One region of the Staphylococcus equorum genome, then DNA from elsewhere that is predicted to be linked to it. Evidence: riboswitches for the same ligand, from Rfam matches in the RefSeq annotation. Region 1 holds a riboswitch; each other region holds the start of a gene.
The links. A riboswitch is a leader RNA that binds a small molecule or an ion and turns the genes downstream of it on or off. The one in region 1 is predicted to bind S-adenosylmethionine.
Positions count from the first base shown of each region.

Region 1 (11,337 bases):
TGAAATTTATTATGTAGATATTGTGAATTTATTCATAAATATTAATTAGCATAGTATACTTGTCCTAACCTATCGAAAGTGAGGATAAGTAATTGAATGAGAAAAACATTAAATGGGATAAAGTCTTCTATGGTAAGGCGTGGATTAAGCATGTAGTTGAAACGATTAGAACCAGGGACGTACTTCAAAGTTTTTACTTAAAACGATATCTATTACGTGCCACGATGGCTGGGTTTATCTTAGGTATCATTACTGTATTCGTGTTGTTAATTAAAGCTAGCCTCGGAGGCGATATGGCCCCTGGTGTGACAAATTTAGTTTCATCCATCGCCTTTAGTTTCGCACTAGTGCTAATACTATTCACCAATTCAGAATTATTAACAAGTAATTTTATGTATTTCACTGTTGGGTTGTATTATCGTGTTATTAGTCCTATGCGTGTCTTAAAATTTTCACCTTATGCTTCATAGGGAATGTGGCAGGAGGCTTAATATTTTTCACCCTCACACGACTTTCAGATATTATGTCTCCGGAGATGTTCATTCAACTTGAAGTTGCAATTGAACATAAGCTATTTGCTGCAGGATTTTTAGCAATTTTAATCAAAGGTATATTCGCTAATTTTTTTATCAATATTTCATTAGTTATCGCCATGCAAATTGATGACATTCTAGCTAAAATGTTTGTCATGATGTTTGGCGTATCCATATTCGCCTTTATGGGTTATGAACATGTCGTTTATAATTCTGTATTATTTGCTGGTGGACTCGTTTATCAAAGTGATTTAATGTCAGTGATCCCTACGTTAATTAATTTACTTGGTGCTGCTTTTGGAAACTATATTGGCGGGGGGTTGATTATCGGATTGTTTTACGCCTATTTAAATGATCATCATCAATATGATGGTGAAAGGTTACATTAATTTTGCGACATTCTATATTTCAAACTTTCTATGGTATAATTTTCATTAGATTTTATTACAAAGGAGTTCAACATGAATAAAATTTTACTAAAAAAAACAATTACAGTTTCTCTTATCTTTGGGGTGTTATTTTTCTTATTAAATTATGTTTCTGGTTCAGATAGTTCAATTGGACAATTAATTTTAAAAAGTCTACTTGTAATTGTAGTATTTGCTATATTATATTATGTCTTATTTTCTATTGTTGATTCACCAGAGCGAAAATATAAATTTGGTATCACGATTCCAATCGCATTGTTAATAGCTATTATCATATGTGCTTTAATATCTACTATAAAATTTGGTATTATTGTCGGTTTAATTCTTGGTATCATCGCTGGTTATGTTTGGGAATATATAGAAAAAAATAAAAATGGTGGTGACAGATCATGAGTATGATTATAGGCGTTATTGTAATCATTTTACTGATTGTAAGTTTGATTCCTAATTTAAAAGCAGTAAAAGCTTCTAAAGAAACTGGTGAAAAAAATACGCGTTTTGCAATCATGGTAGGTATAGATTCAATACTACTCGTCCTCGTTGTAGCAACATTGATTTTCCAACTTTTATAATTAACAATGCTTATATTAAATATAAGCTCACATATATAATACAGTTGACTTCGCAACAGTGCTTTGTTTGCGTGCTAAAAGGGGCCTCCGTATGGAAGCCCCTTTTTTAAATTTAATATCAGGTACAAATTTACAATTTATCTTGAAGTACAAAATAATATATTAAACTAGCCCCTAACAAATAAACCACTGTGCCTACCATAAATGATCTAAAGTGTATTTTAAATGGTATTTTTTTATTGAAAATTGGGCCTAGTAGTAAATTACTTATCGCCAATACAATCGGTCCACCCAAGAAAAATAAAATTAAATATCCACTCATTTAATTAATCTCTATTTTTCTCAAAGTATGTCGTAATGATTTCTTCACAGGTTAAATCTTTTCCAGTAAATGCCACTTCACTAAAATCTTGTTTTTCTGTCATTGTATTTGTATTGACGATAACATCTAAACCAGCTACAACTGCAGCAGTTGCACCATTAACTGAGTCTTCAATCGCTAAACAATTTCCTGGATTGTAATTAAGTTTTTGAACAGCAGTGAGGTATGGTTCAGGGCTTGGTTTAACCGCTTCAACATCTTCTCGACCTACAACGATATCGATATAATTGCTTAATCCTAGACTTTCAAATGCTGGTTTGATATCAGCTCTATAGCTACTCGTCGCAATCGCCATTGGTATATGACATTTTTTGCAATAATCCATTAACTGTTTCATTGCATCAATGATTGGCAAATCAACGCTCGTGTTATTGTGTTCAACATAAATTTCATGCTTATTTTCTTTGCCTAATTGACCTTCTAAATAATGATGTAAATCCGTTGCGGCTCCCCCAATAGATTGACGATAAAAACCCAATGTTATTTCAGTTAAATTATGTTTTTTTAAGTGTTTATTAATGATTTCAAATAGATGTCTTTCTGTATCAATAATCGTGCCATCAAAATCGAATACGACTGCTCTATACATCATATATCCTCCTCTGTCCACTTGTTTTGTTAAATTATATTAATGCTAGCTTATCATATTTTAATTTTGAAATATGTATTTTCGGTTTTAAAATGGTAATATCCCAATTAAAAGCTCACTCCAAATTTGAAGTGAGCTTATTATATATGCTTCTAGTGTATTATCGTTTATTCCAATATTTTGCTAAAATCGGTCCGGTAATATTGTGTACCAAACTAAATACTGCTCCTGGTACTGCCGATAAAGGACTAAAATGTACGGTAGCCAATGTTACTGCTAACCCTGAATTTTGCATTCCAACTTCAATCGAAACAGCTTTTTTATCAGCGCGTTCCAGTTTAAATATATTTGCTAATGTATATCCAACTACATAACCAACAATGTTATGTAATATGACTACTGCAAAAATAAGCACTCCTGTTTCTAGTATTTGTGATTTACTCCCACCTACTACTGAAGCGAGTATGAGGGAAATAGCAATTACAGAAACGATTGGCAATGCAGTTGCAGACTTATCAGCGAATTTTTTAAATACTTTTTGTAATATAAAACCAATCGCAATAGGGATAAGTATCACTTGCACAACTGACCAAAACATACTCATAAATGAGACTTGTAACCATTCATGTGCGAATAAATAAATTAATGCTGGCGTTAAGAACGGTGCAAGTAACGTAGAGACACTTGTAATAGCTACAGACAACGCAACATTTGCATTTGCTAAATAACTCATAACGTTACTTGATGTTCCCCCTGGACAACACCCAACTAATATCACACCAATTGCAATTTCTGGTGGTAATTGAAATAATTTAGCAATTAAATAGGCTGCTAAAGGCATAATTGTATATTGTAAAACCACACCAATTATTACGCACTTAGGCGATTGAAATACAATTTTAAAATCTTTAGGATCAATGGTTAACCCCATACCCAACATTACGATACCAAGTAAATATGGTACCCAACCACTTAACGTAGCTAACTGAGTTGGAAAAATAAATCCAATTATTGCAGCGATTAACATCCATATCAAGAATGTGTTTGTTGCAAACCGACTCACTTTTGATAACATCTCTAAACACTTCCTCTATGTATTAATAAAGAAAAATGTATCATACTTTAAACGCCTATACAACTGAATTTTCAAAATATTCCAACTTTTATAAATACAATAATATCAAATTCAAAAATAATTTCTAACTTCGTTCTAAAGACCTAGTGCCAACATTTTAAAAGAGTGGTACAATTTAATAGAAATAAAAACTTGTATAATTTTAAGTGTAAAGAATATTATGATTAATATCCATATGACACTTTATATAGATATGGAGGTATAATATGTTTTTAGATAGAACGAAAACTTTTGTGTTAAATATAGGTGGACTTAACAAACGCGCCACACGAAAAAATTTAACTAAATTATGTAAGCAAATTAATTTTTGCAACTCATTCAAGTTTTCAATTTTCAAAGAAAATAACTTGTATGCATTAAAGGTCAACTTACCAAAATACCAGTTACCATATATTATTAGTTTTCTTAGCTTTCATAATTATTTAATTTATCAAATTATAGAAAGTAATCATTCTGAAAAGTTATTAGATCTTGATCATTTATTGTTATCTTCTAAACGTTTTGAACTGACTATCGATGGGCTTTACGACGCTTTTGTCAAAGATAAAGTTATTGATATTTTGAACTTAATCAATCAAACGGAGCATATTACATATACCTTCAATAGAGATAAAATAAATGTTTCTTGTTCTCCTAAAGTTTTCGCGAAACTCATCCAAATGGTTGCTACTCATAACATTGATGTACTTGGTGCAATATACCAACCACGATTAATGAGTAAAGCTAGGATTTCGTAATTCGTTTATATAATGAAACACAGCCCGTATGGAACCGTTCCATACGGGCTGTGCTTATTTTTTATTATTTATTTAATCTTGCTCTTCTTCGTTAACGATGTTTTCAAAAGCTTCTCTTACTTGTGGTACTGACATACCAACAACGACTTGGACATTTTTACCACTTTTAACTAATCCGTGTGCCATTTGATTATGCGTGAAATAACCACTATCTTCTACTTTATCTATATCATTCACTGTTAATCTTAAGCGTGTCGTACAATTTGTTACGTCCTTGATGTTTTCTTTACCGCCAAGGCCTTCTAAATAATAATTTGCTTTATCTTCGAATTCATTACCAGTAGATGTTGTGTTTGCTTTGTCATCACTACCTTTTTTACTCTTATAATCATTTTTACTATACAACTTCACGTCTTCTTCGTCTTTCTTGCGACCAGGAAGTGGAATATTGAATTTTAAAATTAAGAATCTGAATAAGAAATAATAAATAGCTGTAAATACAAGACCAATAATGATTTGAATTACATATGTTAACCAATGATTTTGTGCTAAAGGTATCCAATTCGTAGCAAAGAAGTCTAATAGACCGCCACCAAAGTTACCTACGAGGCCAAATCCATACATAAGTGTATCCATTGTTGCAGCTAATAATGCGTGCAATACAAATAAATAAGGTGCAATAAATAAGAATGTAAATTCTAATGGCTCTGTAATACCTACAACTACAGCAGTTAATGTAGCTGGGATAAGTAACGCTGCAATTTTTTTCTTATTCTCTTTAGGTGTTGTTGAATACATTGCTAATGCAATACCTATCGAACCAAATACTTTACCATTACCTTGTAACATAAATCCATAAGGAAATTGTTCTTTCAATGGCTTTGTACTCGTCGCAAATTCATTTACATGCGCAAACCATTCTGCTTTTAATCCGTGGTTTACCACTACCGGGCCTACTTCAATTGGTGCATAAATAAAGTGATGTAAACCAGTTGGAATAAGCACTCTTTCTAAGAAGTGATATAGCCATACTCCAATGTAACCTGATCCTATGATAAATCCTTGCAATGAAGAAATGCCACCTTGAATCGTAGGCCAAACAATACATGTTATTAATGCAATAGGTAACATAACAAAAAACGAAATCGTTACTACAAATGTTAACCCTTGGAACACACCTAACATTTCAGGCAGTTTCTTACTATAGAACCTATTATGTATCCATGTCACAATGCTAGAAATTATGATACCACCTAAAATATTGGTATCTAACGTTTCGATCCCAGCAATTGCTTTGAGTCCAGTAACATTCTCGACACCTTTTTCCAAATTAGCTCCAAATGTATGTGGCCATTGCGTGAGAATAGCGTTAATAAATGTATTAAACATTAGATAACCCATTAACGCTGCTAGTGCAGCATGACCAGGTGCTTTTTTAGCTAAAGAAAGTGGCAACCCGACAGCAAATACAATTTCCATGTGATCGAATATTACCCAACCACCAGATTCTATTACGGACCATATTCTAAACCAAGTCGTCCCATCTTCTGCAATACTTCCCATTATTGCAGGATTTTTAAATAATGTAGCAAACCCTAAAACAATACCGAAGAAAGCAAACATCAATACTGGAACTATCATCGCACTCCCAAATCGTTTAATTGCGTTCATAGAAATATACCCCCAAATACTATTAAATTTAGATAACTTACATTCAAATACTTATATGTAAATTTATCATTTTTAGATACGTTTGTTTCAAATCCTATCTCAATACTAAAGGAAACGCTTACACATAAGCAATGGTTTGACTACATTACGAATAGTTTTGTATAATCAGATTATATTTCCAAAACTTAAAAATATTTTCATGAAGTGCGAGGTTATCATATTGTTTTTAGATGAACGCGTTAATAATAACTTTAATAAATTAAATGAGAATGACTTACATATTGCTCATTTTATCAATACACATACGACAGAATGTAAAACCATGAAAATTCAAGACTTAGCAGAATTTACACATGCTTCAAATGCAACTATTCATCGTTTTACGCGTAAATTAGGTTTTGATGGTTATAGTGACTTTAAATCTTACTTAAAGTTTGAAACTGAAAAATCTCATAATCTCCCTTCCGACTCTATCGAAGGATTCAAACAAGACGTCGAAAATACTTTTACATATTTAGAACGTATCGATTATAATCTTGTCACTGATAAAATCAACGAAGCAGAGACCGTCTATTTGTATGGAACAGGTGTCGCGCAAATGAATGTAGCCCAAGAAGCGCAACGTATTTTGTTAACAATTCATAAAAATATTATTGTATTACATGATGTACACGAATTTAAAATGGTACTTAATAGAACTACACCTACAGATATTTTCTTCATTATTTCTCTTTCTGGTGAATCTCATCAATTATCAGATATCACCAACTTATTACAGTTACGTCAAAAATATTTTTTCTCCATTACTACTTTAAATGATAATACACTTGCTCAAAAAGCTAATTATAATATTTATGTTTCTAGTAACACATTTTATCTTGCTGACGGTATAGATTATTCAAGCTTTATAAGTTATCACATATTTTTCGAAACATTATTGCGTAAATTTAATGAGCGCATAGAAAAAGGTGAAATTATATCGTAATAATTCACCTCCTTTATCCTGAGCTTACTTTTGAAATATAACTACACATCTCTATGTTCAAAAACCCTTACCCTAATCCATTAGCATATACTTATGGATTGGGGTAATTTCAATTTACCTTATGGTATTTCCAACCTGATTTCATATGGGACATTTGTAGGAACAATACGAGGTAAAATTTACAAGCTAGGATTTGTGCCCTACAAGTAAGTATGAAACATTTATTGTAAAGTAGATATTATACTTGGTGGAAAACGTAAAAAAACTGTCAACAAAGCTAAAACTTTGCTAACAGTTTATATTCAAAATATCTTATTAAATATTAAAGGTCTGATTCAAATTCTTCTAATACCACTTGTAATTTATCAAATAATATTTCGAAACCATGCGCAGTAGAATCATGATATTCTTTTTTCTTCTGCTTATATTCCAGTATTGTATATCTACGTTCTTTTGGCACAAAAGCTTTATAATTAAAAATCATTTGAGCGATGCCCGCTTCTCTTTCGAATATTTCAATTTCAATGGTATCTTCAGAATCACTTAACTCTGGCATACCAATTGTCATGACGATATATTCATATGGCGTTAACGTAATAAAAGAACCTTTTACTACATTTTCTTTCCCTTTACGAACGTCAACAATTTCATAACTTCCATTTTGTTCAGCGTTAATATGAATTGATTTATTTGTTCTATCTGTTGTCATAAACCATTGTTTAAGAAAACGTTGATCTGTCCATGCTTGATATAATAATTCTGGTTCAACTTTAAATAGTCGTTCAAGTCGTATCTCAACGTATTCATTTTCAACATTATATTTACCCACGATTGTTCACCTACTTTCACTCTTAATTCTATTCTAACCTATTCTACAAGACTTCTAAACAATAATCCTATGAATCATAAAATGTTCTAGTCTTTACTTTAAAACGTTCAACTTCTATATTTTATCGTCAATAGTCAGTAAACGTCAAAATTTTAAACGTCACTTTCGCAAAAACATGTATTTAAGTACTTTTTATAAACTTACTGTATATCAAAGCATAATAAAAAGGGAGGTTCATCAGATACAAACACTGCACTGATTCGCCTTCCCTTTTAACGCCTTATTTCTTATTTAATCTTGGTAAGTTAAAGAAGATTGCAATCAAACCACAAACGCCCAAAATCATTGGATAAATAGAGTAGGGTAATAACTCAAATGGCGATATAGACGCCACGCCTGCTGCTGCAATTAACTGCGGGCTATAAGGTAAGAGACCTTGGAAACAACTCGCAAACATATCCAAAATACTTGCCGATTTTCTTGGATCTATATCATATTCTTCTGAAATTTCTTTTGCTAATGGGCCAGACATCAGTATCGATATCGTATTATTCGCTGTTGAAATATCCGCTGCACTGACTAACCCAGCTATACCTAATTCTGCGCCACGTTTCGATTTCACTCTATTACGAACAAAGTGAAGTAACCATGTGATACCGCCGTTATGTTGAATAAGCGCTACGAGGCCTCCGATAAGTAAGGCAATCATCGCAATATCTTCCATACCAATAATACCTTTTGAAATGGACTCTAATAAGCCTGTCCAACCAAATGATCCATCTATAAGGCCGATTATTGCTGATAATGCGATACCACCGATAAGTACAATAATTACATTAATACCAATTAATGCTAATATTAGTACCATTAAATAAGGTAAGACTTTGATAATATTATAATCATAACTTTTACTTGCATCAATTTGTGCTCCATTTGTTAAAAACCACAAAGCTATAATCGTAAATATAGCACCTGGCAACACAATTTTAATATTCACTTTAAATTTATCACTCATTTTTGTCTTTTGAGTACGTACGGCAGCGATTGTTGTATCTGAAATCATTGATAGATTATCGCCAAACATTGCACCACCTACAACTGTAGCCATTGTAATAGCTGCTGAGACGTCTGTTGCTTGACTCAATCCAAATCCAACAGGCGCTATAGCTGCTACTGTACCTACAGATGTACCCATTGAAAGCGAAACAAACATACAAATAATAAATAAGCCTACGATAATTAAATTCTCTGGAATAAGTGACAGTCCTAAATTAACTGTAGATTGTACGCCGCCCATGTCTTCAGTAGTTTGAGAGAAGGCACCAGCCAGTATAAAGATGAGCATCATTAAAATAATATTTGAATGACCCGCGCCTTTTGTGAAGACTTCCACTTTTTTATGAAACGTTTCTTTTCTATTTAAAATCAAAGCTACAATAGATGCTACTAAAATAGCTACATTTAAAGGCATTGTTGAAAAATCTCCTGTACCAATACCTACACCTAAAAATAAACCTACAAATACGAGCAATGGAATCAATGCCCAAGCATTACCTTTCTTTGTCTTCTCCATACAAAACCAACTTTCTATAAGGGTAAAAGCGTGAAATTTATTCCCCGCTATTTCTTTGTGTTTCTTTTTGAAAATAAAAAAACTCTTTTCTATTGAAGAAAAGAGTAAACGTTGTGTCTTCGTTCTTATCTTCTAGCATACATCTATGCTACTGGAATTGGCACACGCATCATCATGTTGCCGAAGCATCGACGGGCCAGTCCCTCCACTTCTCTAGATAAGTTATTAAATTGTTTTATTACAGTATATTTTAACTGTAATTCGTGAAATACTGATTTAGCTTAATACGTTAAAGCACGTTTGTCAACATTACTTTGCAACCATACGATATTTTCAACAAGTGTAACACCCTTATTCAGTAGGTCGCACAATCGTAAATGTTTCTCCTAAAGATGCATAGTCATTGCTAGCTAAGCGAGAAATAGCTGTTAACGCTTGGGCATCAATTTTACTGTCTTCAAAGTATACATCATCATCGATATGGAACATAACGACTTCACCAATAATTAAATCAGAACCTTCTTGTGGATCCCCTAATGGAATAATTCTGTTTAATTTACATTCCATACGGATTTTTGCTTGTTGTATCCCTGGCACAGAAATAAGTTCTGATTCAATACATGTTAAATTTGTTCTTTCTAGCTCATTACTTGTACGTTCTATTGGTGCTGCCGTTTTATTAACTTCTTCAACTATGGTTTCATCAGTAATATGAACGACAAATTCTTCGGTTTCTTCAATATTGACTGACGTGTCTTTTCGTTTACCTTCTGAGCGTACAGTAGAAATCATAATCATTGGCGGTGCGCTATTCACTATATTAAAGAAACTGAATGGCGCTGCATTTAAATGACCTGACTTGTCTTGAGAAGTAACAAATGCAATCGGTCTTGGAATAATACTCCCACTCAGTAATTTATAATTTTGTTTTTTAGAGAGTGTATCTGCTTTAAATTGTTTCATATTGTATTATCATACCTTTCAAAAAATAAAAGCTAGATAATCTCATAGAGATTTCTAACTTTTGATATCATTAGTCTAACTGAGTTCCGCCTGTTACACCATAAACTTGCCCAGTCGTATAACTCGATTCTTCGGCAGCTAAATGTACATACACTCCTGAAAGTTCAACAGGTTGTCCTGCTCTACCTAATACTTCTTTTTGACCAAATGTAGGTATTTTAGATTGTGGCTGGCCACCAGATATTTGTAAAGGAGACCAAAACGGCCCAGGTGCTACACAATTCACACGAATACCTTTAGCACCTAATTCTTCAGATAAACTTTTAGTTAATGAAATGATTGCTGCTTTTGAGGCTGCATAATCATGTAAAATTGGATTTGGATTATATCCTTGCACTGATGAAGTCGTCGTAATTGTAGCACCCGGTTGTAAATAATCTAGTGCTTTTTGAACTGTCCAAAATATAGGATAAACGTTCGTTTCAAATGTTTGAGTAAATGAAGCTGTATCAAAACTTTTTAAATCATCTCTGTATTGTTGATGTCCTGCTACAAGGGTTACATTGTCTAAACCGCCTAGTGCATTATAAGCTTGCTCTACTAAATCATAGTTAAATTGTTCATTTCGGAGATCTCCTGGTATTAAAACAGCTTTTCTACCTGCTGCTTCAATCACTTTTTGTACTTCTTCGGCGTCTGCTTGTTCTTCAGGAAGATAATTTATCGCTACATCTGCGCCTTCTTTTGCATACGCTATAGCTGCTGCTCTTCCAATGGCAGAATCTCCACCCGTCACCAACATTTTATAATTTGTTAATCTGCCATAACCAATATATGAAGTTTCCCCACAATCTGGTTTAGGTTCTAATTCTTTTTGTAAACCAGGAACCGCTTGTTCTTGTTTTGGAAAATCTGCATTTGAAAATTTTGTTCTTGGATC
Region 1 covers NZ_CP118982.1:702,906-714,242, reverse strand. Annotated here, with positions in the region: partial or broken gene PYW44_RS03215 (formate/nitrite transporter family protein) at 93-922, shown strand; gene PYW44_RS03210 (hypothetical protein) at 995-1,354, shown strand; gene PYW44_RS03205 (hypothetical protein) at 1,351-1,533, shown strand; gene PYW44_RS03200 (hypothetical protein) at 1,664-1,855, opposite strand; gene PYW44_RS03195 (HAD family hydrolase) at 1,860-2,504, opposite strand; gene PYW44_RS03190 (bile acid:sodium symporter family protein) at 2,665-3,579, opposite strand; gene PYW44_RS03185 (hypothetical protein) at 3,846-4,376, shown strand; gene PYW44_RS03180 (alpha-glucoside-specific PTS transporter subunit IIBC) at 4,449-6,047, opposite strand; gene PYW44_RS03175 (MurR/RpiR family transcriptional regulator) at 6,268-7,032, shown strand; gene PYW44_RS03170 (SRPBCC family protein) at 7,355-7,861, opposite strand; gene PYW44_RS03165 (Na+/H+ antiporter NhaC family protein) at 8,142-9,434, opposite strand; SAM riboswitch class I at 9,557-9,658, opposite strand; gene PYW44_RS03160 (flavin reductase family protein) at 9,786-10,397, opposite strand; gene PYW44_RS03155 (SDR family oxidoreductase) at 10,468-11,337, opposite strand, start outside.

Region 2 (11,337 bases), 340 kb from region 1:
TATTAAGTTATTTAACTTCGTTCGGTACGTCTTTCGGCACGTCTTTAACTTGATACGTTTTTTTATATTCTTCACTTGCATGTTGCATGGGTATTAAATAAAGTGCTAAGGCAGCTATTAAACCTGGAATAGCAAAAGCGATAAAGTACATAGGCATAGGTAATGCAAATGTGAGTAAAAAGCCACCCATTAGCGGTCCAATCATTCCGCCGACTCTCCCAATACCAGAAGCTGTACCTAGCGCTGTGGATCTAATATAGGCTGGGAAATATTGCGATACGAAAGCTTGAACGAGATTTTGTGAACCTATGGTAGCAGCGCCAGCGATTGCAATTAAAATATAAATAACAAATATATTAACATCTTTACCTAAAGACAATAGAGATAAAGAAATAGCGCCAGCAATGTATAATGGCACAAGTAGTTTTTTGGAACCAAATTTGTCACATAGTTTTCCGATTATAAGTGTTCCTACGATTGCTCCAACTTGTAATACGATTAAAAACATTAAACTAGAATTTAATTCATATCCTGCTCGCATCATTAAATTTGGTAACCATGTATTTAAACCAAAAATCATTAATAAACAGCAAAAGAAAGTTAACCAAAATAAGACTGTACTGAGCGCCCTGTTTTCTTTAAATAAGTCCATTAAAGGCACTTTAGTAGTAGAAACTTCGATATCTTTTATCGTATCGTTCATTGATATGTTAAGTTTTGGATCAATTTTTCTTAATGTATTTACTGCTTCTTTTTTCCTATTAGTACGATTTAAATAACTAAACGTCTCAGGTAATTGCTTAAGTAAAAACGGTAGTGCAAATATAGGTAAAATTGCCACCCAAAAGATTGAGCGCCAACCTCCGATAGGCATTAATGTTAACCCTAACACTGGTGCAAGAATACCACCAATTGAGTAGCCACATAACACTATTGAAACGACAAGGTTTTTCATTTATTTCAAGACAAAAAAGATGGCCAATGTTTGATCGTAAGCCGATTGATAAATGGTCAGAAGGTAACTTTACATTAATTGGTGACGCCGCACACCCAATGTTACAATATCTTGCTCAAGGTGCATGCCAAGCTTTAGAAGATGCATCATTCATGGCTGATATGTTAGAAAAACATGAAACGAATTATGAAAAGGCATTTACAGAATTTGAAGAAGAGCGTAAACCACGCACGACATTTGTACAAGAAAATGCACGTGTATGGGGCGAAATCATACATGGTAAAAATAAAGTAAATAATCTATTAAGAAACGCAATTTTGAAAGCGCGTACAGAACATGATTATCAATATGTAGACCAATATCATGGTGGGCATTTTCAAAGTGAAGAAGTAAGTCATTAAAAGAATTCATAAATTGAGCTATAAAGCATCTATATTGTAGATGCTTTATAGCTCTTTTTAATTCTCATGAAATTTAAAATGTTTATTCTTTGTAATAAACAAATTGACTCGTTGTCGCGAGTAAATTTCCGTCATAACTCCATATTTCTCCAGTTTGGTCAAAGAAGCCATCATAGAATTTAAGTGCACGTGTATGGCCTAAGACTTCTCGATTACCATTCATTTTAAGTGTTTCTGAATCAGCATGAAAATAAATAGTAAGCGAAACTGTTCCAATAGGTACCATTTTTTCACGACGTACCCAAATACGTGGAAAGAAAGCATCACATATTGAAGTAAGTGAGAGAAAATCAAGGTTTCTCTTTGGATTGTCTTGTATCCATTGAAGTGTCGTAGAATCATGAGCATTGTTAGATTGTGTTTGTGATAATGCGAGTGGTGCCCCTTTGATAATTCGTATATCATAATTCTGTAACCAAGGTGGTGCACCCTCTATTGATGGAAGCGCAACATTTTCAGCAGCTGGTACATTAGGGAACGCTATCTCGGTAGTAGACCAAGTATCTCGTCGTTGAGCAGTAACAGCCGTTCCAGTAATAACAGTTTTAGCATTTTGAGAAAGCACAATATACCAATGCTGAGTGGATCGATTTGTTCGAGTAGGTGTTGCTTTAATATTAAAATCGCCATCAGCTACAGGTGCTGCGTAGTTAATAGTTAACGCAGCTGGTTCTCCTAATCGTTCTGGATGTTCTAAGACAGCACGAAGCAACGTAGATGCAATAACGCCACCAAACGGTCCAATCATATTGGCATACTTTTCGGACGTATGGCCTTTATAAACACCCGGCGTTTCTTCAGTTAGTTGTGTAGCTTTATCAAATGGATGATTCTGTCCCATAGTAAATCCCCCCAAATATTACAATTAATTATCGTTTATACATACATAGTATAACCTGTTTTAGTTGGTTTAAGCATTGATTTTAAGCAATACCTAAAATGATAAAGGCTGAGGTTATATTTCAAAATTGTTTTTAATACTGAATATTTTATTACTATCTTAATATGACTTTTAAAATATTAACATCCGATTCTGAAAAGTATAAAAAAAATAAATTATTGTTTAATTATTCTTAATTATCTGATAATATAAAATTAGTTTGTAAACGTTTTCAATTAAGGGGGATTAAGATGAAAAGATGGGGGATATTAATTATCATTTTTTCAGTTGTACTAGCAAGTTGTGGTAAAGAAAATAATTCGAGTGCATCGGATAAACAATTTCCCAATGAAACGATAGAAATCGTTGCGCCAGCTTCTCCAGGAGGCGGTTGGGATACTACAGCACGTGCGATACAAAAAATTATGATTGATGAAGACTTAACTAAACAAAATGTTAATGTGATTAATAAACCTGGAGGTGGCGGAGAAGTAGGCTGGCAATATTTAAAATCACGTTCGCCGAATACGATTTCTATCAACTCAAGTTTATTATTATCTAACAAGGAATTGGGATTAAGTGATTTAGGTACAGATGACTTTACACCTATTGCAATTTTAGCAACAGAGTGGATTAGTTTAACAGCATCTAATCAATCTAATTTAAGTTCTGGTAAAGAAGTGATGGAAAAGCTAAAAAAAGATCCAGAATCCTTAACCATAGGTGTTGCACCAGGTTTAGGTAACAATGACCACTTAGCTTTTGTACAGGCAGCTAAGGAATATGGCGTCGATGTAGATAAAATCGATTTCCTTGTATATAAAAGTGGAGGAGATTTGCAAACCGCTTTATTAGGTGGACATGTAGATGTTGCTTCTACTGCTGTCTCTGAAGTAAAAGAACAACACCAAACTGGAAAATTAAAAATGTTAGCAGTAACATCTGATAAACCGGTTGAAGGCATCGAAGATGTTCCTACTTGGGAAGAACAAGGTGTTGATGTCGTCTTTCCACATTGGCGTGGCGTCATGGGGCCGAAAGATATGACACCAGAACAAATTGCCTATTGGGATGAAACAATGCAAGATGTAGTGAAATCAGATAGATGGCAAAAAATAAGAAAGAACAACGACTGGGAGAATTATTATAAAGATAGCGAAGAAAGTGAGAAATTTTTAAAAGAACAACGTAAGAAATATAAAAAACTAGTCGAAGATTCAGGTCTGAAATAAGGGGGAGTATAAATGTCACGACTTGTCTTTCCAGTATTATTAATATTATTTGGTCTTATTTATTTAGTATTAACTATAAATATACCTAAATCGAACATTGGCGATCCTAATAGTCCGATGTATTTTCCAATGTTAGTCGGTTTATTGCTTTTGATAATGAGTATTATTTATTTCTTTCAAGAATTCAAAAAACGTCATGAAGGTTTTACAGCTTTTTCACAATTACTAGAGAGGAAAACATTTATACGTATCGTCTTAACAATTGTTTTAACAGTAATATACGCTTTAATATTCGAACGTCTTGGCTTTTTAATTTCAACAATTATATTCTTAGGTGCCATTATGTTCTTAATTAACGGATATAAAAGATGGTTACAGAATATTTTAGTTACGGTGATTTTTTCTGGCATTGCATGGTACACATTCGCACAATTATTGAATGTCAGTTTACCTTAAGGAGGGTGATTTAAATGGGGATTGATGCAGGTAGTTTTTTAGAAGGATTATCAACTGCGTTTCATCCGATGAACCTTTTATGGGTCCTTATCGGTGGTTTTCTAGGTACTGTAGTAGGTATGTTACCTGGATTAGGACCTGCGACTGCGGTTGCAGTGCTCATACCTGTGACATTTGGTATGGAACCCGTAAGCGCATTGATTTTAATGGTTTCAATTTATTATGGTGCCATGTATGGTGGCTCGAGAAGTTCGATTTTATTAAATACACCAGGTGATGGCTCAGCCATTGCAGCTACATTCGATGGTTATCCAATGACCAAAAATGGAGAGGCGGGTAAAGCACTAACAATCTCAGCAATTGCTTCGTTAATTGGAGGTATTACTGCGGTGTTTGGTTTTATCATTTTAGCTAAGCCATTGTCTGCCTTTGCTTTAAAATTTGGCCCACAAGAATATTTTTTACTATTCTTATTTACGCTTTCAGCTATTGTAACTTTATCGTCAGGGAAGATGGTCAAGGGTTTCATTGCGACAAGTATTGGTTTAATCATTAGTACAGTAGGGGTAGATTTACAAACAAGTATTTATCGTTTCACATTTGATTTACCTCATTTAAGTGAAGGTATCAACTTCTTAGTCGTTATCATTGGGGTATATGCCGTAGCAGAAGTATTATATAATTATTTACATTTAGATGCATTGAAACCACCTAAAGCTGATGTAGGATCAATGAAATTATCTAAGGAAGATATAAAGAACACAAGAGGCGCTATGCTTCGCCAAAGTCCTATTGGTTTCTTAATCGGTGTATTACCAGGAGCCGGCGGCTCTATTGCGGCAATGTTAAGCTATTCAACCGAAAAACAAATATCTAAAAATGGCAAGAATTTCGGTAAAGGTCAAATAGAAGGCGTAGCTGCGCCAGAAGCTTCTAATAATGCTGCTTCCGTAGGTGCTTTAATCCCGTTATTAACGATGGGCGTACCAGGATCAGGAACAACAGCTGTAATTTTAGGTGCAGTCGTTATGCTAGGTTTACAACCAGGGCCTTTGTTATTTGCAAATGAGCCTGAAACGATATGGACACTCGTTAATAGCATGTTTATTGGTAATATATTCTTAGTCATTTTGAACATTGCTTTAATAGGATTACTGTTAAAAATATTACGAACACCACCCAAAGTGTTATATCCTATTATTTTAGTGTTGGCGTTTATCGGTACATATACATTAGGGTATAGTATCACTGATTTCTATATTCTAATTATTTTTGGTATTATCGGCTTAGTTATGAAATTATTAGATTTCCCGGCTGCGCCTTTAATTTTGGCAGCAATCGTAGGTTCAGATATGGAGCAGAATTTTCGTAAAAGCTTAATAGTGAGTAATAACAATGTAGCAGATATCTTTTTGGCATCCCCAATTAGTCTCGTGTTAACATTGATGACTATTCTAGCGCTGTTCTATCCACTGATTATAAAAGGATTTAAAAGAATGAAAGTGAAAAAATAACATAATAAATCTACTCATTATGTTATGTCATGAGAGGTTTCAAAACGTAGATAAACCAAGTGCTATAAAAGCATTTGGTTTATTTTTTATAGATGTTTTTCCTTGAGATAATCTTTGTTTATCAATTTCTTTACTAAATTTACAAGGAAATGGAAGAATTCTTTTTCGCTAATTCATTTATATATTTGTTGTCCTATATTTTAGTTCCTTCAATGAATCAAGGCAGTGATTTGTGCCGACTCCGGCGGGAAAAGTACTAGCCGAATACTATAGGATGAGTCATGCCTGCTGTAAGTGTGTACTAAAAAGTGCCGACAAAGTTGAAGACTTTGTCGGCACTATGCAACTGCTCATTAAGTTCTATAAACAAAGATTTTAAATAGTTATTATTGAAGCATTTCCTTATATACTTTTTGGTTTTGATAAACAGTAGTTAGCAGAGGTGCATTTAATTGGTATGATGCTGCTAAATTTAATAAATAACCTTGTAAATGATCTGCTTCAATATTTAATCCTTTTTCCATATCTCGTTGCATAGAAGTCTTGAAGTGATAGGATAATTTCGGCAGTGATTTCATATATTGATCGACGATATTATCCGAAATCGGCGCATTATGTGTACGCATAATTGAAGCGATTTCATTGTATAGTGACTCAATAAAATCAACGCCTCCCACGCTATCACGAATTGGTCCAATTGGTGCATGCATGAGTGTAGTAAGACTTGATAGTACAGTGATCATTAAATATTTATGCCACATACCTTGCTGGATATTTGAACTTAAAATAAATTCAGCTTTGGTATTTGAAAAAGCTTGAGCAATTTGTTCAGCACGTTCACTTTGATCACCATTTAATTCACCAAAAAAGAGTTTGTCAAAAGGACTTGTATGAACGATTTCACCAACGGGGTTTAAAGTCGTTTCAATAACGCAATAACCACCCATAATTTTATTTTCACCGAAAGTTGATTGTAACTTTGGTAGATGTGCGATTCCATTAAGTAATGGAATAATCACTGTATTACCGTTAACAAATGGTGTTAAATCTTCAAGCGCATGTTCTAAATGATAAGACTTAGAAGACAAGAGCACTATATCGAATGGTTTCACACGGTCTTTTCTTGTAATAAGTTGAGGGTTAAAGTGATAGTCACCCTTTTCGCTATGAATAGATAGACCATTACGCTCTAGATATGATTTTCTTTTTGAACGTACTAGAAATGTAACGTTTTGACCACCTTCAGCTAAGCGACCACCAAAGTAGCCCCCGATACCACCTGCTCCTAAGACTAAAATTCTCATTATTATGCAACTCCTCGTGTTATGTATTATTTCTAACTTGTTAATATATATATACCACTTCATAAAATTATTACGCATATATATATATATATTTTATATTATTATTGTAGATGTATATATTAAATTAAGGTGTTATTTTTTCTTTAGCTTCTCAAATTATAAAGTTAACTATCAGAATGATTATTGTTTCACATGGAACGAAGTGGAAATATTTATGAAAACAAATGATTTAGAATTTTCTAAAAACTTATTGACTAATCATGAGTGCGATGCTAGGATTAAAACAATCAAATACATATGATTTACTCTTATCTAGAGTGGTGGAGGGATGTGCCCTATGAAGCCCAGCAACCGTCGTTTTTGAAATGGTGCTAATTCACAGAAAGTAATTTTACTTTCAAAGATGAGGGAAGGTGGATACTTTCTCTTGAAAACCAAGAGAAAGTATTTTTTTATACATAGCTTTAGTCGTAAATTAAAACAAATTATAAGGAGAGATTTGATGAAAAGGGTTACAAGTTTAGTTTCGTTATTAGTATTAGCAGTTATATTAGCAGCGTGCGGAAATTCAAAGGGTGAAGGTGAGGATAAAAAAATCACGATAGCAACGTCTCCTGCACCACATGGCGAAGTGCTAAAACACGCTAAAAAAGCAATGAAAGAAGAAGGTTATGAATTAGAAATTAAGACAGTGAATGACTATAAAGTGCCTAATAAATTATTAGATAAAGGCGATGTAGATGCAAACTTTTTCCAACACGTGCCTTATCTAAAAGCTGAAAAAGAAGATCATAACTATAATATTGAAGAAGTAGGAAAAGTCTTAACTACGCCAATGGGTGTGTACAGTAAAAAATATAAAGATATTAATGATATCCCTAAAGGCTCAACAATTTATGTATCGAACAATCCTGCTGAAGAAGGACGCTTCTTATCATTTTTTGTTGATAAAGGTTTAATTAAAATTAAAAAAGGTGTAAATATTGAAGATGCAAAATTTGAAGATATTGTAGAAAATAAAAAGGATTTAAAATTCAATAACAAACAAGGTGCTGAATTTTTACCAAAAACATATAACAGCAAAGAAGGCGCGGCAGTTATTATGAATTCCAACTATGCTATCGATAATGGACTAACACCACATAAAGATTCGATTGCAGTTGAGGATAAATCATCACCATTTGCAAATATAGTCGCCGTTCAAAAAGGCCATAAAGATGATAAAAAATATCAAACGTTAATTAAAGTACTACAATCAAAAGATACACAAGACTTTATTAAAAAAGAATACGGTCAAGACGTCATTCCTTATGAAAAATAGGTTGTCATAGATAACACAATAAATTGGTTACATTTTATATAGTAATTAAAAGTACCATATATTAATATTCTATAAATAAGGCGGGGATAAAATGTCCAAAATAGGAATCATTGGGCTTGGTAAAGTAGGAAGCCAAGTACTTACAGACGTCCAAAATTTAAATTTATTCTCAGATATTGTATTAATTGATACAGATACAGAAAGAGCAAGTGGTGAAGCACTGGATCATTTGCACACGCAAGGTTTACCTAATTCAACCCACATCAATATTCGCGAGGGCAATTACGAGGATTTAACCGATGCCTCATTCATTGTAATTACAGCAAGTGTGCCAACAGATCCTAATGAGGGTGACCGGGTATTGCTTGCGAAAGGTAATCGAATTATGATTGAAGGAGTCATGAAACAAATTAATCGAGTGACACAAGATGCGATTGTTATTTTAGTTTCCAATCCAGTAGATACAATTACTTATATGAGCAATGCATCTCAGTACCCTTCACATAAAATAATTGGTACTGGTACATCTTTGGAAACATCTCGATTTAAAACATTGATTGCGTCATATTACCAAGTTGACCCTAAGAATGTTGAAGCGTTTGTGATTGGAGAACACGGGCAACATGCAGTTCCTGTATGGAGTAAAGTTAGAATTTATGGCATGACATTAGATGAATTTCAACAATTGACGGATACTCCACCTATCGATAAAACGCGCATAACTTCAGAAATAGATCAGGTATCTATGGATGTGTTTTATAAAAAAGGATGGACAAATGTAGCGATATCGAAAGTAGTTAATTATTTAATACAAGCAATTGCATTAAACCAGCAGAGCATCATGCCGTTAACTTCAATAAGTAATGAATATGGTTTGAATGAGAGTGCCTTTAGCCTACCTACATTAGTGGGACGTGAAGGTATTAAACAGAGGTTTGAAATTCAACTTAGTCCAACAGAAATTGCGCAACTCAAAGAGGCGCATCGATATATAAAACAAACAATTAGTAAAGTAACAAATTAATAATTGAGAGATAGTAACGAATGAAAAATTCAGTTGCTATCTCTTTTTTTATTTAAAATAAGCATTTATAGCAGAAATTAAGGTGATGTTAAATAAACAGTGAACTCCTTGCTTATATAATGAGTTATAGCTACAATGTATTTGATATTATAGGTAACGCTTACTAATAAGGTGTGTAAGAATGTGGAAAGTGCGGTGCAGAAATGCAAGAAAGACATGCTAAACTTATTCGTTTAATATTAAATAATAGTAATGATTATTTAAGTGCAAACGAAATAGCGAACTACTTGAATGTTTCCAACAGAACTGTACGAAGTGATATTAAATATATTAATAGTGAGTTAGTGAAAGAACTCATTGTTAGTGTAAAGGGTCGAGGTTATAAAATGAACCGTACCTTATATAGCGTGGAACAATTAGCAGAAATCGTTACAGCATATACGAATAAAGAAAGTGAAATACTGTTGAAAATAGGGTACCAATTGCTAATGCATCAACAACCCATGACTGTTGATCAATTGGAAAATGACTTTGGCTTAACAAGATCAGAAGTAAATGACTATTTAAAGAGAATACAATCATGGTGTACCTCATTTGATATTAATGTAAATATTTCTAAGAAAAAAGGTATTACAGTTAATGGTAACGAAATGAATATAAGAAATGCGATTCTCCATTTAAATCAGCTCTCTACAAAACACCAGACTGTAGAGCAATTCATTCTAAATGAAATACCGGAAGCACATATCCAAATGATATTTCAAATTATTAAAAATAACTTAAGTGATTACCAAATACAAACTTCCGATATTCGAATTCGACAATTGCTCATACATCTTATTATTATCTTTAAAAGAAACAATGACAATGACGCTTCGTGGGTTGTAGATGAAGAATCACAAATTATAGCACAGCATTGCATAGACGAAATAAATCGTAAATTAGCATATGGTCTAAGTGATGAAACTGCTAAATTGTTTTCATTTTTTATTAGTTACTATTTTAATAAATACGATTTAGGCTTAGAAAAAGTGTTCGTTAAAAGTTATATCGATAGAATGATATATCAAATGGAAAAAAGTGTTGGAGTGAATTTTACTAAAGATAAAGCATTACGTGACAATGTTTATTCACATTTTAGTAGAACCTACTTACGTATTGCTAAAAATGTCTATATTAACAATCCATTAACTGAAGATATAAAAAAACATTATCCTTTTGTTTTTAACACATTATATGAAACAGTAAATCATTTGTCTAAAGACGCAAAAATAAATCTAGTAGAAGATGAAATTGCATTTTTGGCATTACATTTTCAATCATCAATAGATCGTAATGAAAAAAATCGTTTTAATATCGTAATTACTTGCTACTATGGTTTGGGTATTTCAAGTTTATTGGAAGCTAAAATAGCAAATTTAGATGATAGGATACACGTGATAGATACATTGAAATTAGAAAATGTGTCACAGTATGATTTTTCAGGTGTCGATGCTTTGATTACGACGCATTTTATAGATAAATTTCAGGTGCCAGATACATTACAAGTAATGGAGGTTTCTCCATTATTTTCCAATGAAGATGCTAATAAAATTCAATCATTTATACGCCATAAGCAAAATCCTGTGCTAAATCAGGATGAATTAGCAGCCATTCAATTTGATGTGCACTCAGACAAGCAAGAGCTAACAGAAGCATCCTATGTGTTTGAACAGGCGCAAATTATTTTTGGTGACAACCACTCAGTTAGCGAAAAATATATCCAAAGTTCTTTGGAAAGAGAAAAATTTTCTTCTACTTTTATAGGAAATGGGATTAGTATTCCTCACGGCGATCCTGAAAAGGTACTGAAATCACACGTGGTGATTTTTAAAAACATGCAGGGTTTTGGCTGGAAACAAAATCGAGCGAAATTAGTCTTTTTCTTAGCAATAGCAGAACAAGATATTCCAGCTATGAAAAAGATTATTCATACGATAGCCAATTTAACTGAAAATGATGTAGATCAGTTGTTAGTGCTTGAAGATCAAATTTTAAGGGATAAAGTAATTCAGTTAGTGAAAGAATAATTGCCACTACTAACGGCAATTATTCTTTTTTATTTATTCATGAATGCGTTTACAATTAAAAGTAAGGAGGATGAACGTTATGAAAATATTAGCGATAACATCGTGTCCAAATGGGATAGCA
Region 2 covers NZ_CP118982.1:361,399-372,735, forward strand. Annotated here, with positions in the region: gene PYW44_RS01595 (MFS transporter) at 8-955, opposite strand; gene PYW44_RS01600 (FAD-dependent monooxygenase) at 877-1,356, shown strand; gene PYW44_RS01605 (acyl-CoA thioesterase) at 1,439-2,257, opposite strand; gene PYW44_RS01610 (tripartite tricarboxylate transporter substrate binding protein) at 2,548-3,528, shown strand; gene PYW44_RS01615 (tripartite tricarboxylate transporter TctB family protein) at 3,541-3,984, shown strand; gene PYW44_RS01620 (tripartite tricarboxylate transporter permease) at 3,999-5,498, shown strand; gene panE (2-dehydropantoate 2-reductase) at 5,885-6,802, opposite strand; SAM riboswitch class I at 7,108-7,212, shown strand; gene PYW44_RS01630 (MetQ/NlpA family ABC transporter substrate-binding protein) at 7,305-8,123, shown strand; gene PYW44_RS01635 (lactate/malate family dehydrogenase) at 8,215-9,147, shown strand; gene PYW44_RS01640 (BglG family transcription antiterminator) at 9,351-11,216, shown strand; gene PYW44_RS01645 (fructose-specific PTS transporter subunit EIIC) at 11,296-11,337, shown strand, end outside.
Region 2: it holds a riboswitch for S-adenosylmethionine, as region 1 does, so the genes downstream of both, PYW44_RS01630 (MetQ/NlpA family ABC transporter substrate-binding protein) here and PYW44_RS03165 (Na+/H+ antiporter NhaC family protein) in region 1, are expected to answer to the same signal.

Region 3 (11,337 bases), 690 kb from region 1:
TTGCCGGGGTGAGACGACGAAATCTTGCTAAAAACATTAGATTTCTGTCCCACTCCCAAAAAATGCCCATCCTATTGGATGGGCATTATACGGTCTCGACGGGAATCGAACCCGCGATCTCCTGCGTGACAGGCAGGCGTGTTAACCGCTACACTACGAGACCTTAAAAATGGTGACTCCTACGGGACTCGAACCCGTGTTACCGCCGTGAAAGGGCGGTGTCTTAACCGCTTGACCAAGGAGCCTGTCTTAAGCACAAGTTAAATTATACCAAGTCTCTAGAAGGAAGACAAGCTCTTTTTTTAATTTTATTAGTATAATTTTCTATATTAATTGTATAAAGTTAGTGTTTTAAGATTTATTTTGAAAAAACTGCTATAAAGCCACTAATGAAAATGCAGAAATCTTTAAATTCATTCAATATCGTGTCAATAATTTTTATTTTAAAACAAAACTATTAAACTTAAAATCTTTTTTGTTTTCAAAACTTTTTGCTAAACTTGTGTAATAAAATAAATTAGGAGGCTTACCTTTGGCAAATGTATTATTTATCAACTCAGGATCACCCGGACATTTTAATCCAACTATTGCAGTATGTAAGGAACTCGTTGAGCGCGGTGAAAACGTCGTTTATTACATATGCGATAAATATAAAGATAAATTAGCTGACACAGGTGTAGAAGTACGCACGTTACCTACTGATGCTATAGTCGACCGTTTTAGATCTTATGGCCAACATCACTTATATAACGTAATTAACGGTTTATTGAAAACTGCGGATATCATCGTGCCTCAAATTTTGGAAGAAACGAAAGATGAGCATTATGATTATATGATTCATGATTCTATGTTTAGTTGTGGCCATATCCTTGCACAAAAATTAAATATCCCTTCAATATCTTCTATTGCATCATTTGCGCATAGCAAACAAAGTTTTGATGCATTTACAGAAAAATTAACAACAATGGTTGATACCAATGAAATTAAACAAGCCGATGACACATTTAATGAATTGAAACAACATATTGAATCTACATATAACGTTGAGGTGCCTTCTCGCTTTGAAGTGATGAATAATCCTGGAGATTTCAACTTATGTTATGTAATGAAAGGTTTCCAAATGAATTATGACCTGTTTGATGCACAGCATTGTGTCTTTACTGGCCCTTCAGTCATTCAACCACAACCCTCTGGATTTATGGATGACATTGATCAGACACGACCAATCATTTACATTTCTTTAGGAACTATTTTTAATCAAAATATCGCTTTTTTCAATAAATGTTTTAAAGCATTAGCAGACATCAATGCATCGATCGTCGTTTCTATCGGTGAAACAAATCATCTGAACGATTTCGATGAGGTACCTGACAACTTTATAATTAAAGATTATGTACCACAAACTGAGTTATTACAGCATACAGCATTATTCTTAACACATGCGGGCATGAATAGTACAAACGAGGCTATGATGATGAATGTGCCAATGCTAGCCTTCCCACAGAGTGCAGACCAACCTATGGTAGCCAAACAGATAGCAGACTTAAATGTAGGTCATCACATTGATGAGGCCATTACGTCTGAACAATTAAGCTGTGCTGTATCAGAAATGTTAGAAAATCAAATGTATTATCAACGACATATCGAAAAAGTAAAAAACGTGCAATCTATCGATGTAGCGGGTTATGCATATGCAGTAGACCAAATACTCGCTTTTCGTAATAAAATTTGCCAATTCAATTAAATAACAGTTATATATAAATAAAAATACCTTGTAGACGCACCGTTAACGGTGAACTCTACAAGGTATTTTTTCATAATTAGACTGGAAGCCTAACTTGGTATTATTTTCCTACCATAAAGATTTTAATAAGTTTGTTTGATTACGGTCTGGGCCTACTGAGAAGATTGAAATCTTCACATCACATAGCTCAGAAATGCGTTCTAAATATCTACGTGCATTTAAAGGTAATTCTTCTAATGAACGACAACCCGTAATATCTTCAGTCCAACCTGGTAGTGTTTCAAAGATTGGTTTACAACGGTTTAAGTCTTTCAAGTTTGCTGGGTATTCAGTGATTTCTACACCATCTAATTCATAAGCTGTACAAATCTTCACTTCTTTAAGACCAGTCAATACATCAATAGAGTTGATTGATAAGTCTGTGATACCACTTGCACGACGAGAATGACGTAATACCACTGAGTCAAACCAACCAATACGACGTGGACGACCAGTTGTTGTACCGTATTCACGGCCAACTTCACGAATGTGGTGACCATCTTCATCGAATAGTTCAGTTGGGAATGGACCATCACCCACACGAGATGTGTATGCTTTACATACGCCAATTACTTTAGATACGAATGTTGGACCAACACCGCCACCTACAGTAACGTTACCTGCTACTGGATTACTTGAAGTTACAAATGGGTATGTACCATGGTCAAGGTCTAACATAACGCCTTGAGCACCTTCAAATAATACTTTTTCTTCTGCTACAAACGCATCATCTAATACTTTAGCTGTGTCTACTACGAAAGGTGCGATACGTTGACCTGCAGCGTAATATGTTTCAAAGATTTCATCAAAAGTTGGACATGGTTTGCCAAACATACCTTTGAAGTAATCATTTTTATATTCAATATTATTTTTTAGTAATTGTTCAAATGTTTCTTTGTCTAATAAATCTGCCACACGAATACCGATACGTTGCGCTTTATCTACATAAGCTGGGCCGATACCTTTTTTCGTTGTGCCAATTTTATTATCTCCACGGCGTTCTTCTTCATATTCATCTTGTTTTAAGTGATAAGGTAAAATAACTTGTGCACGATTAGAAATACGTAAATTATCTGTTGAAATACCTCGTTCATTTAAAGCATCTAATTCTTTTAATAGTGCAACTGGATCTACGACTACACCATTACCAATCACTGATAATTTTTCTTTATAAAAAATACCAGATGGTACTAAGTGCAATTTATAAGTTTCTCCACCAAATATAATTGTGTGGCCCGCATTATTACCGCCTGAAAAACGTGCAATAACATCTGCTTGTTCTGCTAGAAAATCCGTAATTTTACCTTTACCTTCGTCTCCCCATTGTGTCCCAACGACTACTATTGATGACATATGAGCACCTCCAAGTTTTTCTCAATTAACCAATGAGTATTCTACCAATACCACAACGATATTGCAAACAAAAATCGAACATTGATTTTTCATCATTTTTCTAATTCTCATCGATATTCAAACACCGCAATAAATACGGTAAACATAGTAATACCAATGTTTTCATTGTATTTTGCATTTAAAAAAGACACATACTTACATTAAGATTCAAGAATAAAATCCAAACAAAAACCGTACAATAAAACATAAGTTTGTATTATTGTACGGAAAAATTAATTTTAATCTTTTTTTCTAACCCATCATATCTGCATGGGCATAATCTATATCTGTAAATTTATTATATTGTTTCATAAAGTGTAGCTTCACAGTTCCTGTAGGACCGTTACGTTGTTTGGCAATAATAATTTCGATATCACCATTATCATCATTCGTTTGTGGTTCATAGTTCGTGTCGTCATCGTCTTCTTCATCTTCGCCTTGATTGTAATAATCATCACGATATAGGAAGGCAACGATATCAGCATCTTGCTCAATCGAACCAGATTCACGTATATCACTCATCATTGGTCGTTTGTCCTGACGTTGTTCAACGCCACGTGATAGCTGACTTAGTGCGATTACAGGACATTCAAGTTCTCTGGCAATGGCTTTTAATGTACGAGAAATCTCAGAAACTTCTTGTTGTCTGTTGTCTGAAAAGCGTGAACCACTACCTGAAATTAATTGTAGATAGTCGATCACTATCATGTCTAGCCCGTGTTCTTGTTTCAAGCGGCGACATTTTGAACGAATATCTGTAATACGGATACCTGGTGTATCATCAATAAATATCTTCGTACGTGATAACTTACCTACTGCAATTGTAAAACGATTCCAGTCTTCTTCAGTCATTGCACCTGTTCTTAATCGGTTGGAATCGACATTGCCCGAACTACAAATCATACGTGTCGCTAATTGGTCAGCACCCATCTCAAGCGAGAAGATACCAACTGAATAATTACTTTCATTTGTAGCTACTTTCTGCGCAATATTAAGTGCGAAGGCAGTCTTACCTACAGAAGGACGGGCAGCTAAAATAATCAAATCATTACGGTTAAACCCTGCTGTCATCTGGTCTAAATCACGATACCCTGAAGGAATACCTGGTGTCTGACCACTGTTTTGATCTAATAATTCTGCCGTCTCATATACTTCACCAAGTACGTCTCTAATGTCTTTGAATCCATCACTTTCACGTGAGGATGATAATTCTAATATACGACGTTCCGCGTCGTTCAGTATTATATCTAGTTCCAGTTCATCATTGTAACCATCATTCGCAATACTATCAGCTGTTTGTATTAATTTACGCTTGGTTGCGTGTTTAAATACAATTTCTGTATAGTACTGAATATTACGTGTGGTTGGCACATTACTAGATAATTCAGCTAGATATTGTGGACCGCCCGCTTCATTCAATCGTCCTTCTTGTGACAATTGATCCATGATTGTTACCACGTCAATATCTTTGTTGTCTTCGTTGAGGTTCATCATGGCTCTAAAGATGTGTTGATGCGCGCCTCTATAAAAGGACTCAGGAAGTAATACTTCCTGAGTTGTGTTGATCAATTCTGGATCTATGATAATGGCACCTAAGACAGACTGCTCAGCCTCATTACTGTGTGGCATTTGATTTTGTTCATACATTCCATCCATTACGATTACACCTCATATCTCAATCCGTTATTATTGTTCAACTGTGTGTACACGAATTGTACCTTCGACTTCTTTGTCTAATTTAACTGGCACGTTTGTGTAACCCAATGCATGGATACCGTTTGGTAAGTCCATTTTACGCTTATCAATCTTGATGTCATGTTGTTTTTGTAATGCTTGCGTGATTTGTTTCGTACTTACCGAACCAAATAATTTGCCGCCTTCACCTGTTTTAGCAGATACTTCGACTTCAATATTACTTAATTGTTCTTTTAATTGTTTAGCGTCTTCAATTTGTTGTTGACGCTCAGCTTCAGCTGCTTTATTTTTTTGTTCTAATTGTTTTAAGTTACCTGGTGTTGCTTCCACCGCATAATTTTTCTTTATTAAGAAGTTGTTTGCATAACCTACTGGTACGTCTTTAACTTCGCCTTTTTTACCTTTACCTTTTACATCTTGTGTGAATATTACTTTCATGAATTTTCACTCCTACTCATTTGTTCTGTTATAGCTTGTTGTAATTTTTCGATTGCTTCATCGACAGTTACATCTTTCATTTGTGTAGCTGCATTTGTTAAATGACCACCACCGCCAAGTGCTTCCATCGTTAATTGAACATTAACTGCACCAAGTGAGCGAGCAGACATACCTATGAGGTTGTCTTCTCGTCTCGCTATTACATATGAAGCCTCTACACCATCTAAACTTAACAGTTCATCGGCAGCTTGTGCAACTGTAACAGGATGATAGATTTTGTCGTTAGAACCATAGGCAATCGCTACCCCATTCTCTTGCAGTTTCACCGTTTGAATCAACTCAGTACGATTGATATACGTATCAAGATCATCTTTCAAGAAATGCTGTGTCAATATCGTATCGGCACCATGTGCACGTAAATAACTTGCGGCATCAAATGTTCTAGAGCCTGTACGCAATGTAAAGTTACGGGTATCTACGATAATACCAGCAAACATAACTGTTGATTCTAAACGTGTCAGACGTTGTTCTGTCGGTTGATACTCTAGTAATTCTGTGACAAGTTCAGCTGTCGAACTTGCGTAAGGTTCCATATATAAGCAATGGACTAGAGATAAAGCTTTCACCACGTCTATGATGATCAATCACGACTTTACGGTTTGCTTTATTTAAAATATTTTCATCAATAACCATTTCTGGTTTATGCGTATCTACGATGACTAATGTTGTCTTAGATGTCATAATATCCCACGCTTCATCTGAAGTAATGAAACGATCTTTTAGTTCTGGTTTTTCATTCACTGCATCCATAACACGACGTAACGTTGGATCGATATCTGATTCATTTAATACAATGTAGGCATCTAAATTATTCATCATTGCAAAGCGGGATACACCAATTGCTGCACCGATTGCATCTAAATCAGGACGTGTATGCCCCATAATAATTACTTTGTCGCCTTCCATCAAGATATCTTTTAAAGCATGTGAAATCACTCGTGCTCTTACACGTGTACGTTTCTCCATTGGGTCAGTCTTACCGCCATAGAAACGTACATTACCATTCATACTCTTAATCGCTACTTGGTCACCACCACGGCCGAGCGCTAAATCTAAGCCTGACTGCGAAAGTTCACCCAGGTCGATAAGATTTTCTGAGCCTTCACCGACACCAACACTTAATGTCAGTTGGGCACGATAACCGACACTCTTTTCACGGAGTTGACTTAAAATACTAAAATTAGATTCTTCGATATCTTTTAAAATACGTTGATTTAAATACGCCACAAATTGATCAGAACTATAACGTTTCAAATAAATGTTATATTCTGTCGCCCATCTACTGATTACACGTGTAACCATAGAGTTAATTTCTGATCTTTGTGTATCGTTCATATTTTGAGTAATTTCATCATAGTTATCTAAGAATAGTGTCATGATAATCGGTTTGGATTCTTCATATAATGCTTCCGTCTGAATTTCTTCTGTAATATCAAAGAAGTATAAAACATGTTCTTTTTCAGAATATCGAACGCGATAGTGATATTCATTTTCTTTAATTTCAATTTCTTGTGTTTTTTCTAATTGTTTTAAGATATTAGGATATACTTCGTTTACTGGGTCGGAAATGACATTACGGTCTAATCGTTCCGACATAAAATGGTTCATCCACTCTATGTTTTCATTTTCGTCTAAGATGATCATCCCAATAGGTAAATTCTTAATTGCGATGTTGCTACCTTCAGAAATATGACCACTCAGACCATCTACATAGCTATCTAGTTTTTGTAAAGCTTGTCTTACCAAAAATACTGTCCCTATAATTATAACCACTAAGACAATCGCAGCGATGCCTGCCATAATTTGGTTGAAAACGAACCATATTACAACAAGCGCAATTGCCGTGAGTGCCATTATGATAAATGGCAAGAGCAAGGCTTTTTTAGTGGATTGACGATTCATTTTTCCACCTCAAATCATTTTTTAATGATACGTTTTAAGTTAATACATAAATCTACAACACCCAGGAGGCTTACAATATGTGTAAGTGGCATTAGAATTGTCCCTATTGCCATTAAAATCACAGTAAGTGTGAGCGGCATTGATTTTGCCTTTCCAAAAAAGTGAATCACACTTAACCCCTGAATATACATACATAATGATAACACAATTTCGAAGTTTAATACGATACTTTGGAACGCACTCGGTTCGACAGTAAACATAACACAAAGTAGGACAATCATATACATCCATAGCAATGAACGCTTCATTTGCCACGCATATAATGGTTTGAATATTGGTGTAGCAATTTTGAATTTACGTAAAATTGGAAAAGTAACTAGTAAATTGATTAATATGAGTATAAATACTGCAATGATTACATAACTTGGTAACTGAACTGATAATTGACGGAACATTTCTTCAAACATTTGTTTATAATCTGCACCAACACCTGCATTAGAAATATAATAATTTATTTGATCTTTCACAGGTTTCATTAATGTTGTTGATGTTGGTATTTTATCAAATGTTTGTAAAGCCATAAATGCAATTAACGAGATCATACTCACGTATGTAGTTGTAATATAAAGTATACGCTCTTTAGATGTACGTTCTTTTAATAATTGGCCAACAACGAAACTCACTAAGAGTACGAGGACCATGATACTTAATACGAATATATTACCTAATAAAGTTGTTAATACAACTGTTACGACTGCTGTTAAACCAAATGATTCTACAGACTTATGCCATAAAATAATGACTGGAATTGTCGCAAACAAACTCAATACAAGCCCAAGCGGTGGTAATATATGTAAAGCTAAAGCTACTATGACTAGCGTGATTATACTAAGTATAGTTGCCTTAGGATATATTTTTGAAAACAAATTCGCCACTCCCATACTATTTTTGACTATAACTTTTATTTTAACCTCTTTAAAACTTTTATACAATTATTGCCAACTCATTTCTATAGAAGTTAAACATACACTACACATTCAACTATTTGAAGATAAACTAATATTCACCCTTTCAGTTGATATTTGATACAGGAACACTCCTTACTACTACATAAAATCACAGGTATTTCCTTGCATTTTCCCATAAAAAATAGGACATACAGTAGCAGTCAGTCTACCTTGTATATCCCACCTGATTATTCTGATTCTACTCTGTCGTCCTAAATTTAATATTCTATAATAAAGTCACTCTCATTTACGCTTGATTTTATACACCTTTAAGAAATGGTATAAATTAGGTGCCCAATCATTAAAATTAACTAAAAATCCATCATGCCCTACATTGTCAGGTACAAAGAAATGTTTATGATATTTAAAGCGTTGCCCAACTGCATAAACAAGATCATCAGGATAAAGTAAGTCGTCGGCAAAGCCCATCGTCATCATCTTAGTATCTAGTTTACTGAACACTTCGTCCACGTCATCACGGCCTCTATCCACATCGTGACTGTCTAAGACGTCAAGCAGTGTTAGATAACATGAATAACTAAAGTGCTTCATAAACTTATCACCTTGGTGCCTTTGATATGCAACTACTTGATCTGGCGAGAAGCGTTGTTCATAACTTTTAGACGAACGGTATGTTAAGAAACCGAGCTGTCTTGCGATACTCATACCTTGCTCATGGTCTAAATGAATCGCTTGTCTCGCAATTTCATTAAATGCACGGCTATATGAAGATGTTCTCTGTGTAGCAGCAAGTATAACTGCTTTATCAACATCAAATTTACGGTTATATAATAACTCTACTGCCTGCATGCCACCTAAAGAGCCACCTATGAGTATATTAATACGTTCAAATCTTAAGTGCTCAATACCTAATTCAATTGCACGCACTATATCACGCAAAGTTAGTTGTTCTGGAAAGTCTTCATCAGTAAGTGCTGAACTAGAACCAAATGGACTACCAATTACATTAAAAGTTAAAAACTGATAATCGTTAATTGGCATATAACCACCATCAATAATGCCTCTCCACCATCCAGGTTGTTCACTTGTACCATACGTTAAGTGATTTCCTGTCAAAGCATGACACACGACCACAAGAGGTTGACCTTTCAATCCAACATGTTCGTAACGTAATTTTAAGTTTGAGATTGTTTCTCCTGACTCTGTTGTAAATGGTCCTAATTCTAATGTATCAACCGTATAATTCGTCATGATTTACCTCCTACTTAGTAAAAAAACTCCTCACTATAATAAGTAAGAAGTTGAAAATTACTTATCATTCGACTATATCGTTGGTTTTAGCACCGTACTTTATTCAGCCGGTTGCTGAAGCATCATTGGGCCAAATCCCTTAGCTTCTCGAAATAAGATTTAATTTTAATTGTATTGCACTACATTACTACTATTGATGTTCCTACAATCAATTTATTTTTTGGAAAATGTCGGAATTTTCTAATTATTGTTATTCTAACGGATAAAACGATTTACATCAATGAAATAAATTAAAACACCCATCTTAATGCAGCCATAATAATAATGCCACCTACGATTGTAATAGTTAAACTACGTGTGATAACTGCAATCACTACTGTAGGGACCATCGTAATTAAAAATGGCACATTAATGCTATACCCCATCATTCCATCTTGTTGTTCAATCAAACCGTCAATAACTAAAGCAGTAAATAGCGTAATTGGTATAAACGACAACCATTTTACAACTCTTTCAGATAGTTTAATTTTAGATATAAGTAAAAACGGTATTATCCGTGTAAACCACGTCACAATACCACAAAGCAAAATAATGATAAGCATGTGCGTCGTTGTTGTCATCGTTCCATCACCACCCCAAGCCCAGCTGCTATCGTAGAAGCAAGTATAATTGCCATATAGGATGGCATAAAGAGACTTAAAAGAAGCATCATCACGATTACAGTAATAATCAATACAAAATACGTCTTAATGCGAGAGCGTTGAACTGATTCAAACTGTGATACAGCTAAAAAGATAAACATCGCTGCAATAGCGAAATCTAAACCTAACGTCTCTGGGTTGTTTATGTATTTTCCAAAAATAGCGCCCATAACACATGCAAATGTCCAAAACAAATAAGCTGTGATATTTAAACCGTGTAACCAACGATCATTAATTTTTTCTCCTTTAAGGTGTGGTGTAATTGCTACACCAAACGTTTCATCTGTAATGAGCGTTGAAAGCCCTATTCGATTTAATAAACCGTATGATTGATAACTCGGTGCAAGTGTCATACTCAGTAAAAACATTCTGGAATTAACGATAAATGCTGTTAACACAATCGCAGAAATCGGCGTACCGGCGATGACTAGTGCACAAATAATGAATTGTGCAGCACCAGCATACACGAGTAAACAGAGTAAGATAATTTCAAGCAAACTAAATCCTGAGGCTACAGCTACAATTCCAAAAGACAACCCTACCCCAGCGTACCCTAATAATGTAGGAACACATTCTTTCACACCTTGCTTAAAAGTTACATGTGCTTCCATTACCTCACTCCTTTCATTTTTAATTTTTAAAAACAATAGATTAAGTTTAATATAAAGCAGGAGTTTCATTCAATGACTTTATACTTCTGTTTGTGTGACGGAAGACAACCCTCAGTTTAAATGTGTTGTTATAAAAAGGTTTTTGATGTGTCAGAATTTTATGAAATATTTTAGACTTACCTGTTGTTTTCCGTATAAAAAACCATTGAGGTCACTTATATAATTTTATAAATTACGTTATTTTTACCCCTCCCCTACCCCACCACGATATAAATAAAGAGCGTAGCAAATGCCTTTGCTACGCTCTTTTAGCCATGCTTGTTTAATTTTATTTTACAGGACGGATTTCTGTTTTACCGCCCATAAACGGAACTAAAGCATCTGGTATTGTAATAGAACCATCTGCGTTTTGATAGTTTTCAACGATTGCTGCAAATGTACGTCCAACTGCTAACCCACTACCATTTAGTGTATGCACTAATTCTGGTTTAGCATTTTTATCACGTTTGAAACGGATATTCGCACGACGCGCTTGG
Region 3 covers NZ_CP118982.1:13,500-24,836, reverse strand. Annotated here, with positions in the region: tRNA gene PYW44_RS00100 (tRNA-Asp) at 91-163, opposite strand; tRNA gene PYW44_RS00095 (tRNA-Glu) at 171-245, opposite strand; gene PYW44_RS00090 (macrolide family glycosyltransferase) at 533-1,744, shown strand; gene PYW44_RS00085 (adenylosuccinate synthase) at 1,853-3,136, opposite strand; gene dnaB (replicative DNA helicase) at 3,428-4,831, opposite strand; gene rplI (50S ribosomal protein L9) at 4,862-5,308, opposite strand; partial or broken gene PYW44_RS00070 (DHH family phosphoesterase) at 5,305-7,270, opposite strand; gene PYW44_RS00065 (DUF2232 domain-containing protein) at 7,285-8,211, opposite strand; gene metX (homoserine O-acetyltransferase MetX) at 8,521-9,489, opposite strand; SAM riboswitch class I at 9,548-9,648, opposite strand; gene PYW44_RS00055 (AzlD domain-containing protein) at 9,780-10,109, opposite strand; gene PYW44_RS00050 (AzlC family ABC transporter permease) at 10,106-10,801, opposite strand; gene serS (serine--tRNA ligase) at 11,130-11,337, opposite strand, start outside.
Region 3: it holds a riboswitch for S-adenosylmethionine, as region 1 does, so the genes downstream of both, metX (homoserine O-acetyltransferase MetX) here and PYW44_RS03165 (Na+/H+ antiporter NhaC family protein) in region 1, are expected to answer to the same signal.